Linked DNA regions of Chlorogloeopsis sp. ULAP01. The protein of the gene in region 1 interacts with the protein of each later gene in a pairwise test. Links are inferred from orthologs where the notes say so. Each region holds a gene or a part of one and is shown on either strand. Other genes may lie near its edges. The genes, in order: accC and ribD.

What was found.
Region 2: the proteins of accC (region 1) and ribD interact in binary tests that used the Escherichia coli proteins (3 or more experiments, as listed by UniProt). The link is inferred for Chlorogloeopsis sp. ULAP01 from one-to-one orthologs.

Annotation. Positions count from the first base shown.
Region 1 is NZ_JAUDRH010000004.1:387,766-394,040, reverse strand. What follows is about bases 2,226-5,066. They hold accC (acetyl-CoA carboxylase biotin carboxylase subunit), read left to right. Parts: upstream 2,226-2,894; coding sequence 2,895-4,238; downstream 4,239-5,066. Other genes in these bases: psbX (photosystem II reaction center X protein), read left to right, coding at 5,007-5,066; QUB80_RS10280 (YggT family protein), read right to left, coding at 4,336-4,629; QUB80_RS10290 (hypothetical protein), read right to left, coding at 2,387-2,518. Outside these bases: QUB80_RS10305 (DUF3352 domain-containing protein), read right to left, coding at 1-325; QUB80_RS10300 (chorismate lyase), read right to left, coding at 1,470-2,081; more of psbX, read left to right, coding at 5,067-5,126; QUB80_RS10270 (hypothetical protein), read left to right, coding at 5,134-5,304; QUB80_RS10265 (Ycf66 family protein), read left to right, coding at 5,418-6,275. UniProt on the Escherichia coli protein: This protein is a component of the acetyl coenzyme A carboxylase complex; first, biotin carboxylase catalyzes the carboxylation of the carrier protein and then the transcarboxylase transfers the carboxyl group to form malonyl-CoA.
Region 2 is NZ_JAUDRH010000003.1:488,923-495,322, forward strand. Bases 2,240-5,205 are described here. They hold ribD (bifunctional diaminohydroxyphosphoribosylaminopyrimidine deaminase/5-amino-6-(5-phosphoribosylamino)uracil reductase RibD), read left to right. Parts: upstream 2,240-3,110; coding sequence 3,111-4,301; downstream 4,302-5,205. Other genes in these bases: mreD (rod shape-determining protein MreD), read left to right, coding at 2,240-2,846; QUB80_RS08415 (hypothetical protein), read right to left, coding at 4,380-4,598; QUB80_RS08420 (hypothetical protein), read right to left, coding at 5,032-5,205. In the rest of the region: QUB80_RS08395 (rod shape-determining protein), read left to right, coding at 75-1,082; rod shape-determining protein MreC, read left to right, coding at 1,161-1,973; more of mreD, read left to right, coding at 2,202-2,239; more of QUB80_RS08420, read right to left, coding at 5,206-5,451; QUB80_RS08425 (hypothetical protein), read right to left, coding at 5,565-5,720; QUB80_RS08430 (OmpA/MotB family protein), read right to left, coding at 5,732-6,376; QUB80_RS08435 (hypothetical protein), read right to left, coding at 6,369-6,400. UniProt on the Escherichia coli protein: Converts 2,5-diamino-6-(ribosylamino)-4(3h)-pyrimidinone 5'-phosphate into 5-amino-6-(ribosylamino)-2,4(1h,3h)-pyrimidinedione 5'-phosphate.

The DNA.
Region 1 (6,275 bases):
GAAAGTCATAACCTTTACTATTGATAAAGCGATCGCGCAACTGCACTAGATATCGATCTAGTTCGGCTTGAGTTTCTTGTGTGCCAAACTCCCGCAATTGCTGCCATTGAGCAGGATCAGTAGTCAGAGAAACCGCAAATAAAGCATCTTGGGGGATTATATTTGCACCCACTGGTAAATTTCTGGAAAATAGTTGCCCCTGAGCTAACAGCCAGTATGCTGCCACACCACCACCAATTAATAACCCAGCTGATGAGAGTGTGAGTACCAGAGATGGTTTCTTTTTCTTCTTCATCGACGAAACAGATAGGACGGGCAGCGCCATTGAAACAAATACCTCATCATAGCGAATTTGTTAGTTGCTTTGTTGCCAAAGCAAACCAAAAAGTTTCCCCCGTCTGGGGTGTGAATCATACTAAATTATTTATTGGCTCTAGAAGTTAATAATACTTCGGTAATAAGTTACCATTGTTTTCTAAGCTTGACACGTTTTATGAAAGCTAATCCTCATGGTTAACTATCCAAATTTCGGCTAAAGCTTACTAAATTTTAATTTCTGTTGTAAATCCTTTAAATATACTTATTCGTTAGCATTTTCGAGATCATTTCTCCAACTTGTGAAAGTTTATTAATCATGCCATCAATATTAAATATGATCTAATTTAATATCTACAAGTTGATGGACAACTAGAAAATATTAATCTTGCTAAATTGTATTGAATATCACTATTGGTAAAACTTGATTATTTTTTCAAACGCAAAAATAAAATAATACTCTATTAGTATAAGAAATTACTAGCCTGAAAATAGGAACTCTTAACAGAGTTGGGGAACATGGAAGAGGTATTTTTATAGCAAGGTTTGTGTCCAAACCGGGTGTGAATGGCTGGCTTGAAAAAAGAGATATCAGAGGCACCACAGTAGATACGTATAGATACACCCGCCGTAAGCGTTTCATTGGCTAGCGGTATATCAATAAGTAGGCAGTCCAGATGAAAAAATTTCACAAGCCTTGCATGAAAGTGCTTTTCTCACCCAGCTTCCCCAGATTCCCCTGCTCCCCCTGCTCTTTCAAGTCAGATGGCAGAAGAAATCAATAGGGACTAGGGACTAGGAGCACCAGGAGCAATACCTAATCCCCGATACCCAATTACCAGTACCCTGTACCCCAGTACCCAATCCCTAATACCTGGTACCCTTTTAGTGTACGCATTTCATGACGGCTACTTAAATTATGCCGCAATGAGTAATCGTAACAACTCATATGTTTAACCTGGCTCCAACAGCTATATAGGTTTGATTATTTAATAACAATTTTTACTTCAAACTTGTGTTAATAAATGCAACAAGAAGTAAACACAGATAGTCAACAGTAATCTCAGCGAATCTTTAGAATAGCGATCGCTCAACCGTAGTTACCTTTGTGCTCAAATTTTGATTTAATTTGACTGGAATTAGAAGTCAACTATTCAAGCTGACTGTGTCGATCCCAAATATTTTGTTAAATAAGGCGAAAAGACTTCATAAATTAAAGTCAAGGGCTGTCCATGATGCCAAAACAAATAATGGCGTCCCCAAAATGGGCCTTTTTCATCGAAACCAGACTCCAATCCATCCGAATAACCATAATAAAGACCTTGGATATCTCGATATAGCTCTGTACGTAGACGAGCTAGACTAGCCCAAATAGGCAATGAACGATTTTGTAAATACTCATCTACATGGGAAGCCTCCCACCATGAGGTAGCATAAGCCAATCTTTGACCAGAGGCAGTACGCAGCCAGACTTGTCGCCGTAGTCTTGGCCCTGGCACGGCTTTAATCAACTCAGGAGCACCATCCAAATCCATGCCAATCAATGACATATCAATAACATCCACTTCTGTTGGCTCACTCGTGAGCAATTGTAAGTGTCTCGTTGGGGAACCATCGCCTAAAAGTAGCAATTGCCAAGCCGGAGCTAATTGAGCGTGTGGCAAACCTTGTTGAATAACTTCCTCCCCTCCTTGCCAGATGGGAGTTAGGCGGTGCCAACCCGTAGGCAACGTTAAGTTGTTTGTTTGTGCAAAAGTAGCAGTCAATTTCCTTTACAAATCTTCACTTATTTCTATCAAAGCACAAAAAACCCACACACCCAATAATGAAATAAGGCTATATAGGCAAATAAGGAAAATTTCGACTCTTGACTGGAAATTTTAAATGCGGATGGCGAGACTCGAACTCGCAAGGCAAAGCCACACGCCCCTCAAACGTGCGCGTATACCAATTCCGCCACATCCGCAAGGTTTTGCTGAATATCAAATATAGCACAAAAAAATATCTATAGTGGAGTAATACTTAGATATTTCAACAGGTAACGGCGAGGAGTCCCCCACCGCTCGCCCACCTAAAGGTGGGGGAGGAACGCCGCTCCCGGTACTGGGTACTGGGTACTGGGTACTGGGGGAGGTTGCAAAATTTGGGAGGGGTTTAAAGCCCCTTCCATAATTTTTCCGCTTTCCACCCAATTCCCAGTCACGAGTACCCAGTCCCTAGTCCCTTTTACAAAATCAACCATCCATATGCACAAAACTCTCACATAATTTATGTCTAACTGACAACAAAATTGTATCGAAGTGATATTAAATCGAAGTGTTCTTAAAAAGGGGTACAGCCAGAACTACATAGATGCAACACAGAAGTTAGGTACACTGTGGATGCACAGTGCGCCTTAATCGTCTGGAGCGGGAAATACCAGCACTAAGCATTGGTAAGCTAGTGAAACCCGTAAAAGCAGTGAAGTCAATGGTTTGGACTTGGTCATCTCCTGTCATAATGTGAAATCAGGCGAGAGCGTTGTTTCTAAATTGCCGGGAGAAAATGTCAATTTACTAAACTGATATCGAAGCTAGAAGATGAAGTTTGACAAGATATTAATTGCTAATCGGGGAGAAATCGCGCTTCGCATTCTCCGGGCTTGTGAAGAAATGGGAATTGCGACTGTCGCGGTACACTCAACCGTTGACCGTAATGCGCTCCACGTCCAACTTGCTGATGAAGCGGTTTGCATTGGCGATCCTGCCAGTAGTAAAAGTTATTTGAATATTCCCAATATTATTGCTGCCGCCTTAACTCGTAATGCCAGTGCTATTCATCCCGGCTATGGTTTTTTAGCAGAAAATGCTCGATTTGCAGAAATTTGTGCCGATCATCACATTGCTTTTATCGGCCCTTCTCCGGAAGCAATCCGGTTGATGGGTGATAAATCAACAGCCAAAGAAACGATGCAAAAGGCAGGAGTACCAACAGTACCGGGAAGTGAAGGGTTGCTGGAGTCAGAAAAAGAAGGATTAGCGATCGCCAAAAAAATTGGTTACCCTGTCATGATTAAGGCTACAGCTGGTGGCGGTGGTCGGGGTATGCGCTTAGTGCGATCGGAAAACGAATTTGTGAAATGTTTTCAAGCAGCTGCTGGCGAAGCAGGAGCAGCATTTGGTAACTCTGGAGTATATCTAGAAAAATTTATCGAACGTCCCCGTCACATAGAATTTCAAGTTTTGGCGGATAACTATGGCAATGTTATCCACCTGGGTGAACGAGATTGCTCAATTCAGCGCCGCAACCAAAAGCTGCTAGAAGAAGCACCCAGCCCCGCCCTAGACTTAGACTTACGAGAAAAGATGGGACAAGCAGCAGTAAAAGCAGCTCAGTTCATCAACTATACGGGAGCCGGAACAATTGAGTTTCTCCTAGATAAATCTGGAAATTTTTACTTTATGGAAATGAATACGCGGATTCAAGTTGAGCATCCAGTAACCGAAATGATTACTGGAGTAGACTTGGTTGTTGAACAAATCCGTGTTGCTCAAGGAGAAAGACTAAAGCTGACTCAGGATAAAGTGGTTTTAAGAGGACATGCGATCGAATGCCGAATCAATGCCGAAGATCCCGATCATGACTTTCGCCCTTCTCCTGGAAGGATAAGTGGTTATCTACCGCCTGGAGGCCCTGGAGTGAGAATTGACTCCCATGTTTATACTGATTATCAGATTCCTCCATATTATGATTCTCTCATTGGTAAGTTAATAGTTTGGGGGCCAGACCGTTCTACAGCCATTACGCGCATGAAACGAGCACTGCGCGAATGTGCAATTACAGGACTACCCACCACCATCGGATTCCATCAAAAAATTATGGAAAACCCACAATTTCTACAGGGTAATATCTATACTAATTTCGTGCAAGAACTTCAAAGCTAGGGTGAGGGTCTAGGGGACTGGGGAGATGGGGATAATAACCCTAAGCACTAAAGTACAGACGCGATTAATCGCGTCTGTACTAACCACTAACTCATCCCTAATTTACCCTAGACATCATAGTCAACAGTCCTTGCTGACCAAGGAGAATTTCCCTAATTAAACTGAAGATACCAACCCAAATAATCGGTGTAATGTCTACTCCCCCTAAAGGTGGGATCAACTTCCGCATTGGTACCAAAAAAGGTTCCGTAGGCCAAGCCACTAAATTCAAAGGAAAACGATTTAGATCGGCTTGGGGATACCAAGTTAGAACTATGCGGAAAATAAACAAAAGTGTCATCAGTCCCAAGCCGAGACCGAGAATCCAAGCAGTAAGGTTAACACCGATCATTGTCTATTGCTTCTCACTCTTTATGAAAAATAAAAACCTGGGGAGAGCCGAAATATTTAAGCTTTGTAAAGCTATTCCAATATTATTTTAACTAAATGTTCCAACCCTTAGGGTGAAAGAATTTGAGTGTACTGACTGTCAATTATCTAATTTGTGAAGGCAGTAAGCAAGCTTAGTGACCAAAATTTAGAAATCGCAAGTTCATGGGAGAATCAATTTCCCGTAGTAAAATCAATTCAATGCAAATAGCATAATTGCGATTTGACGCTAACACACCAAATGAGTCAACTACAAATACAACAGATGTATGGTTGTACTCTAACAGTGTGATAGACCATTAAAATTAGTATGAAGACTGTAAAAAAAGGTTGAGAACTATGACGCCTTCTTTAGCAAATTTTCTTTGGAGCTTGCTTTGGGGTACTTTAATTGTCGTTATCCCTGCTACTGTTGGGTTGATTTTGATTAGCCAAAGAGATAAAATCCAGCGTTCTTAATCATCTCATGAGAGTCAAATTGACTCTCAAAACTACTTGCAAATCAGTTAATTGCATAATTGCTGACATTTTGCAATTTATCTTTCTCAAGGTTAATCAGACCAAATCAGCAGATAATGGCTTTTTAGCTTTGGGTAATAATGTAGAGACGCGATCGCAGTCGCACGGGCGGATATAACGTCTGCACGGCGCTACTATGAGTTTCGCGTCTCTACAATATATTTATGTCTTGTTAGAGTAGAGATTTAAATTCTGACTGGATAACATAGATTTGATATTGGGAAAAGAACAATGATAACTTTTTGGCTGAACTCAGCCAGTGTTCTGGCTCAAGTAAATTTTGGAGCAAACTCAGCCAGTATCCTGGGAATATTCTTAGCTGTGGCTGGAGCAGCACTTTATTTTCTCCGTACTGTACGTCCAGAACTATCACGAGATCAGGATATCTTTTTTGCAGCTGTAGGCTTGCTCTGCGGCTTTATTCTTATTTTCCAGGGCTGGCGTTTAGACCCAATTCTCCAATTTGGTCAGTTGCTTCTAGTTGGCTCAACAGTCTTTTTTGCTGTCGAAAGTATTCGCCTGCGTGGAATCGCGACTCAGCAAGCCAAGCGCAATACCCCAATTGTGGATGATGAGCGGGAGGTTAGCCCTCGTTATAACTATGAAAAAAGATCCCCCTATAAGGCTCAGGTGGACTATGATTATGACCCACTACCTTACGATGACGAGTATGAGGAGGAGCAACCTCGTCCCCGCATTCCAGGTAGTAGAGAAAATCGTTCTTCTCGCGAAGAATTTTATGAAGAAGAATCTCCCCGTCGCCCAGAGCGCCGGAATGTAAGTGAAAGACCAGAATTGACAGATAGACAGCGCAGACGTGGTACTACGCGTCCGACAAAGCGCACTCCTGAAAAAATTGAAGATGATTGGGGTGCTTCCAGCAGAAAAGTTGATGATTGGGATACCCCAACTAGCGAAGAAAGAAGAACTCCTCGGCGTAGTAATAACGGCTCTTTCCGTCCAGAAAGTCGCGCTGAGGATATTGTAGATAATACGTCCAGACCACCGAGAAGACGTCGCCCATCGAGCAGCTCAGAACCGCAACCAGAGCGGACTGACGACGATGTTATATCTACTGACTATGTAGAA
Region 2 (6,400 bases), on another replicon or contig:
ATAGTCAAAAGTATCGAAAATAGGGGGCAATAAGACGCGTGGGCCTTTTCAGTAAGTTTTCCTTATCGCGAGATATGGGTATCGACCTCGGTACCGCTAATACCCTCGTTTATGTATCTGGTAAAGGCATTGTTCTCCAAGAACCATCGGTAGTTGCCATCGATCAAAATGAAAAGATAGCACTGGCGGTAGGAGAAGAAGCCAAAAAAATGCTCGGTCGAACACCGGAAAATGTGATTGCCCTCCGCCCCTTGCGCGATGGTGTAATCGCAGATTTCGATACAGCCGAGATTATGCTCAAAAGCTTTATTCAGCGTGTCAATGAGGGTAAATCGCTGGTGATGCCCCGGATTGTGATTGGTATTCCGAGTGGAGTAACAGGGGTAGAACGGCGGGCTGTGATGGATGCTGCCACTCAAGCAGGTGCTAGAGAAGTTTTTTTAATTGATGAGCCTGTGGCAGCAGCAATTGGCGCGGGTTTACCTGTAGCTGACCCCACTGGCAACATGATTGTTGATATTGGCGGTGGTACTACAGAAGTAGCGGTACTGAGTCTCCAAGGTACAGTACTTAGCGAATCAGTACGCGTGGCTGGAGATGAACTGACAGACTCAATTGTGCAGTACTTGAAGAAAGTTCATAACCTGGTGATTGGAGAACGTACTGCTGAAGATATTAAGATTCGCCTCGGTTCTGCCTATCCAACTCATGATGATGATGATGCGATGATGGAAGTCAGAGGCTTACATTTACTTTCTGGTTTACCACGAACTGTCACCATTAAAGGGCCAGAAATTCGCGAAAGTATGGCAGAACCGCTATCAGTAATTATTGATGCGGTAAAGCGAACTTTGGAACGTACACCACCAGAATTGGCAGCAGATATTATTGACCGAGGTATCATGCTCGCTGGTGGCGGTGCATTGCTTAAAGGAGTAGATACGTTAATTAGTCATGAAACAGGAATTGTAACACACGTTGCAGCTGATCCACTATGTTGTGTGGTTTTAGGTACAGGTCGTGTGTTAGAAAATTTCAAGCAGCTAGAACGAGTTTTCAGTGCTCGTTCCCGCAATATGTAGTCATCATAAGTACTTTCAAATATTGGATTCTTTATAGAATCCAATATTTTTAACTAAAATAAAAATATAAGGGTATATATGTTTACATTACGTGGTCGATGGTGGGAACATAAAGGGTTACAAGTTGGACTAATCGCTTTATTGCTCGGTGGTGCTTGGTTAGTTCGACACACCCAAGGAGGATTGTTACTGGAAATTTATCAAGGTTTTAGCCGTCAGTTTCAAATTTTGCAGCCTGGACAACCACCAGAAGAACGGATTAAGAATGCCAGAGTTGTGGAACTAGAAACCCGGATAGTAGAGTTAGAAAATCAAAATAAAAAGCTTAAAGAATTATTGAAATATATCGAGAAAGAACCTCTTTCATCGCGCCCTGTTCCAGCAAGGGTGGTAGGGCGTAGTGCCGACAACTGGTGGCAACAAGTAATCCTCAATCGTGGTAGTCAAGCCGGAATTCAAGAAGGCTTCATTGTGAAGGCTGAAGGTGGGTTGGTAGGTTTGGTAGAGACTGTGACTCCCCATACTAGCCGCATACTATTAATCAGCGATCTCAAGAGTAAAGTTGGTGTAAATGTTAGCCGCACCGGAGCTAAGGGAGTTTTGCGGGGTGATTTGTCGGCAGATGCAGTACTAGAGTTTTATGAGAAAGTTCCAAATGCTAAACCCGGAGATGTAATTGTGACATCTACTTATAGTCAAAAGTTTCCATCTGGATTGCCAGTAGGACGAATAAAGTCTTTAGATGTTAAGAAACTTCCGGCATCTGTAGCAAAAGTGGAACTGTTTCCGTCGATACGTTCTTTAGATTGGGTAAGTGTATACCCGAAGCCGGAAAGCGAACATCTGGAGGGTTCTTCATCAGCGAATCAACAGTCACGAAAATTTAATTAGAAGTTAGAGGGCAGAAGGAAGAAATAGGATTTGACTCTTTTGTTCCATTCACAACGGTGGCAGCACCACCAGTTAAACTGCTTTCAAGTCACATTCCTATGAACTATAGTTCACAACAAAGTATGAAATTTCTCTTCTTTGTAACCTGTCACCTGTTCCCTATTTTCAGGTAAGAAGGCAGAAGAAGATTTTTGTCTATATGTTTTGTAATTTATACATAGAAATTTAATGAAAATTCCTGCATTTCGAGGTAGCAGGCAGAAAAAGCCAAAATTGCGATTCTCCAAAGGAAGTGCTAGGCGATCGCAAAAATCAATAATTTCCATTAAACCCCTATCTCGTTGGCATCCCAACCTCCGACAGCTGGTAAATTGGATTGTGATTTTTGGATCTGCACTCTTGTGCTTGCTGATGCTACCCACCCGCTTTATTGGTATGGAATTATTGGGAATAGGGCCGAACTGGCTATTAATTTGGGTAGTGGCTTGGAGTGTTAAGCGTACAATTATTCAAGGAGCATTAGCAGGTATAGTTTTGGGATTACTTCAAGATGCAATGACATCACCCGATCCTACTCATGTCTTAAGTCTTGGAATGGTGGGTTTTCTCACAGCTTTGCTACAAAAGCAGCGTTTTATTCAAGAAGACTTTATTTCGATTGCTTTAATTGTCTTTGGAATGGCAGTACTGGCAGAAACTATCTTTGCCTGCCAATTGGTATTGATGGGCGATCGCAATTCAGTACATATTTGGACTTACTATCAAAAGGTTGCTCTTGCTTCTGCTATTGTCAGTAGTCTCTGGGCTCCTGTGGTTTATTTTCCCCTCAATCGTTGGTGGCAACGGCTGAAATTAGCACAGCAACAATCTTAAACTAGTTGTTAAGAGTTTGATTAATGAGTGTATTTTTATACTATAAATTTTAGCTTACGATGATGGAGAGTACAGAATAGAATCAGTACTAATTTTTTCTGGAATTTTGGCAACCTTTGGCAAGATGGATTAAGGCTAGATTTAAAAAACTGGGAGCTAGATGTTAATGGTTAGTAGCTGATAGCTAATAACTATGAGCCATTAACAATTAGCAATTCACAACCAACTATTTCCTAATCCTTAATCCCTGTATCGCTAAAAATTATGGATAATTCTCCAGTGGTTGCTCAAGCAGATATATCCCTATCCAATTCACTTTTAGTGAGTTCGACAGCGAAATCGGATTCGCAACAACAACAGAAGGTGGGAAGCGACTTTGATCGAGCGATGATGCAGCGATGTTTAGAACTTGCTCGTCGTGCTTTAGGGCGTACTTCCCCAAATCCATTGGTAGGGGCAGTTGTTGTCAAAGATGGAGAAATTGTTGGGGAAGGATTTCATCCTCGTGCGGGTGAGCCGCATGCAGAAGTTTTTGCTCTCAAAGCAGCAGGTACAAATGCTTGTGGGGCAACTGTCTATGTAAATCTCGAACCTTGCAATCATTATGGGCGTACTCCTCCATGTTCGGAAGCTTTGATTGCTGCTGGGGTAGCAAAAGTAGTAGTGGGTATGGTTGATCCCAATCCACTGGTAGCTGGTGGAGGTATTACCCGCTTACGTGCAGCTGGAATAGAAGTATTAGTCGGAGTCGAAGAAGCAGACTGTCGCAAGCTGAATGAAGGTTTTATCCATCGTATTCTCTATAAACGACCGTTGGGAATTTTGAAATATGCTATGACCTTAGATGGCAAAATTGCTACTACTAATGGTCATAGTGCTTGGGTAACTAATCAGCAAGCCCGTGGAGTTGTGCATCAATTGCGGGCTGCTTGCGATGCTGTAATTGTCGGTGGAAATACAGTTAGACTTGATAATCCGCGTTTAACAAGCCATCAGCAGGAAGCACATAATCCACTACGAGTGGTGATGAGCCGTAGCTTGAAATTGCCAGAACAAGCTAACCTATGGCAAACAAAAGAGGCTCCGACTTTAGTGTTGACAGAAGTAGGAGCGAATCCTGCTTTTCGGGAACTATTGCTTAAACAAGGAGTAGAGGTAGTAGAATTTTCGCCACTCACACCAGATAGAGCAATGGCTTATTTGTATGAGCGAGGTTTTTGTAGTGTGCTGTGGGAGTGTGGTGGTACCTTAGCAGCTAGTGCGATCGCTCAAGGAGCAGTGCAAAAAGTTTTAGCATTCATTGCTCCAAAAATTATTGGTGGCAGTAATGCTCCTACGCCTGTAGGAGAGTTGGGTTTTACCACTATGACTGAGGCTTTGTCTTTGGAAGGTGTACAGGTGCGTGTGGTGGGTGCAGATTGTTTAATAGAAGGTTATTTACCTTTAAGACAATAATCTATGGTTAATAGTCAATAGTTTTGTGCTTGGACTGTAAACTATTGACTAAGAATTGATCGCCTATATGTTTTGTTGTCATGAGTACTGGCGTTCATGAGCAAGATCACGGATGAGGGATAACCGAGATTGAATGTAAATACAGAGAAAATCGGTTTCTTGGCAATCCAGTGAAGCTTGTTTTGTAGTTTGTTTAACTAACCACTGTACTAAGCTAGCATCATCCAATTGCAACAGCGTCTTTGTTTGAGTCGTTTCAACAATAGACCAAAGTTGACGCATAATCGTGGGAGTCATCAGACCTCCATATAATCATCATCAGTTGTTTTCAGGATACACAATTTAATTTCAAAGTTCCGGCATTAACGTACAACCTGACATAAGTGTTATTAAAAACTTAATAAACGGACTTATAACTTGATGAAGATTAAGAATAGTGATATTGCAGCGCTTCTGTAACAGAAATTAATCTAATTAGAAGGCAGATGGCAAAAGGCAGAGGGCAGAAGTCGTTCCGCGCAAGAGCGCAGGTAGGGAAGAAAGTTTTTTCATTCGTTATTACTGTAAGCAGTTCATGAAAGCTACTTAATTTATAGCTAGTTATATATTGAATTATTGCGGTTTTTTTTGTAGTTGTAAATTCCTAGAGGCGATCGCCTAACTTCTAGTAACTGGGAAATTGCCTTCATAACTTGGAATCACCGAATTGAACATTCTGTATAAATAAAGTTTAATTCTGACATGAGATGAAGAAACCAATTTTGTTACAGTAAGCTTTTGCTTCTTGTTCCAACTTTGCGATTTCAGTTTGCCACTGCTGAAGTTTCCTTTTGCGTTCAAGTAATTTATCTTGAGTTGGGTTTCTGGATGATTCTGTACCTAGATTTGGGTAAATACCCTTTTTCTCAAGCCAATTGCGGCAATTAGGCTGCCAAAGATACATATGATCGTGCTTATCACCATCGAGACAACGAATTTGCTTGACAGTTAGCTTAGATTCACCAAAAAGAATCTGCTGATTTCTGTCATTATTAGGAAACAAGCGCATCTCACTGCCTATTCCGCGAAAAAATTCCACTACCAGCCACTCACTAAAACCGAATATGCAGACTTCTGTAAGTTCGCTACCATCATCTTCTAGTAAATCCACATCTCCTTTAAGCTCATATCCGATAGCAATTTGTGATGTTTCCCAGCAGCAGTGAGGGTGTTCATCATCCCACTATGCTTTGGCATGGATACAGCAAACCCATTCCAACTCGTTTACATCACTTTACCTTGTTCAATTGCTTTTAGAACTTCATCAACAGTTCGTACAGATATTGTTGGATCTGGTAGATTGCTAGTAAGAGTAATCAGATTATCAGGATGATACTGATTAGAATTAGACAAAAAAGGAGTATGAAACTGAAAGTTCATCACTTTTTCTCTTATAAAGACAGATTTGAATGAGTTTTTCCAGTTAAATCATTGCTACGAAACTGAAAGCGGAAAAGTACTTTGCGATCGCTAGGGTTATCAAAGCGCTGTTCTGCTTCTATTTCGCCACGCCCGGCTGCTAAAATTTTTTGACTTAAACGGGTTTTGGTAGGAAAACTTATTTCATAAAAGATATATCTAGTAACTGATGCTGAACGTTGTAAGCTTAGTTCTAGATTGGTTTTATAATCTCCTTCTGAACTAGTATGTCCTTCTATAACTACGCGGCTAATTTCCTTTTCAAATTCAGGTTTGGAGAAAATTACACTGCTATAAATAGGAATAAAACGGCGTAGAAATTCCTTGCCCTCTGGTTTGAGTTCGGCACTACCTTTAGAAAAAAGAATTGCTTCTCTAATGCTCACATCTCCGCTTTCTGGATTGACTTTGACGTCAATATTGTTGCTTTTAATCTGTCCGACAACATTGCCTATGACTACCCGTTTTGGTTCGTCTCTTTGGAGGATTACAGTAATAAAAAGTAGTACAAAAAACATCAATAAACCAGACATCAAATCGCCAATAGACAGATAAGTGTTTGCATCATCATCATCGGTAATTTCTGATTCAATTTTGTCTCTGATGAAATCATTCATGATACTTTTTTCCATTACTGATGT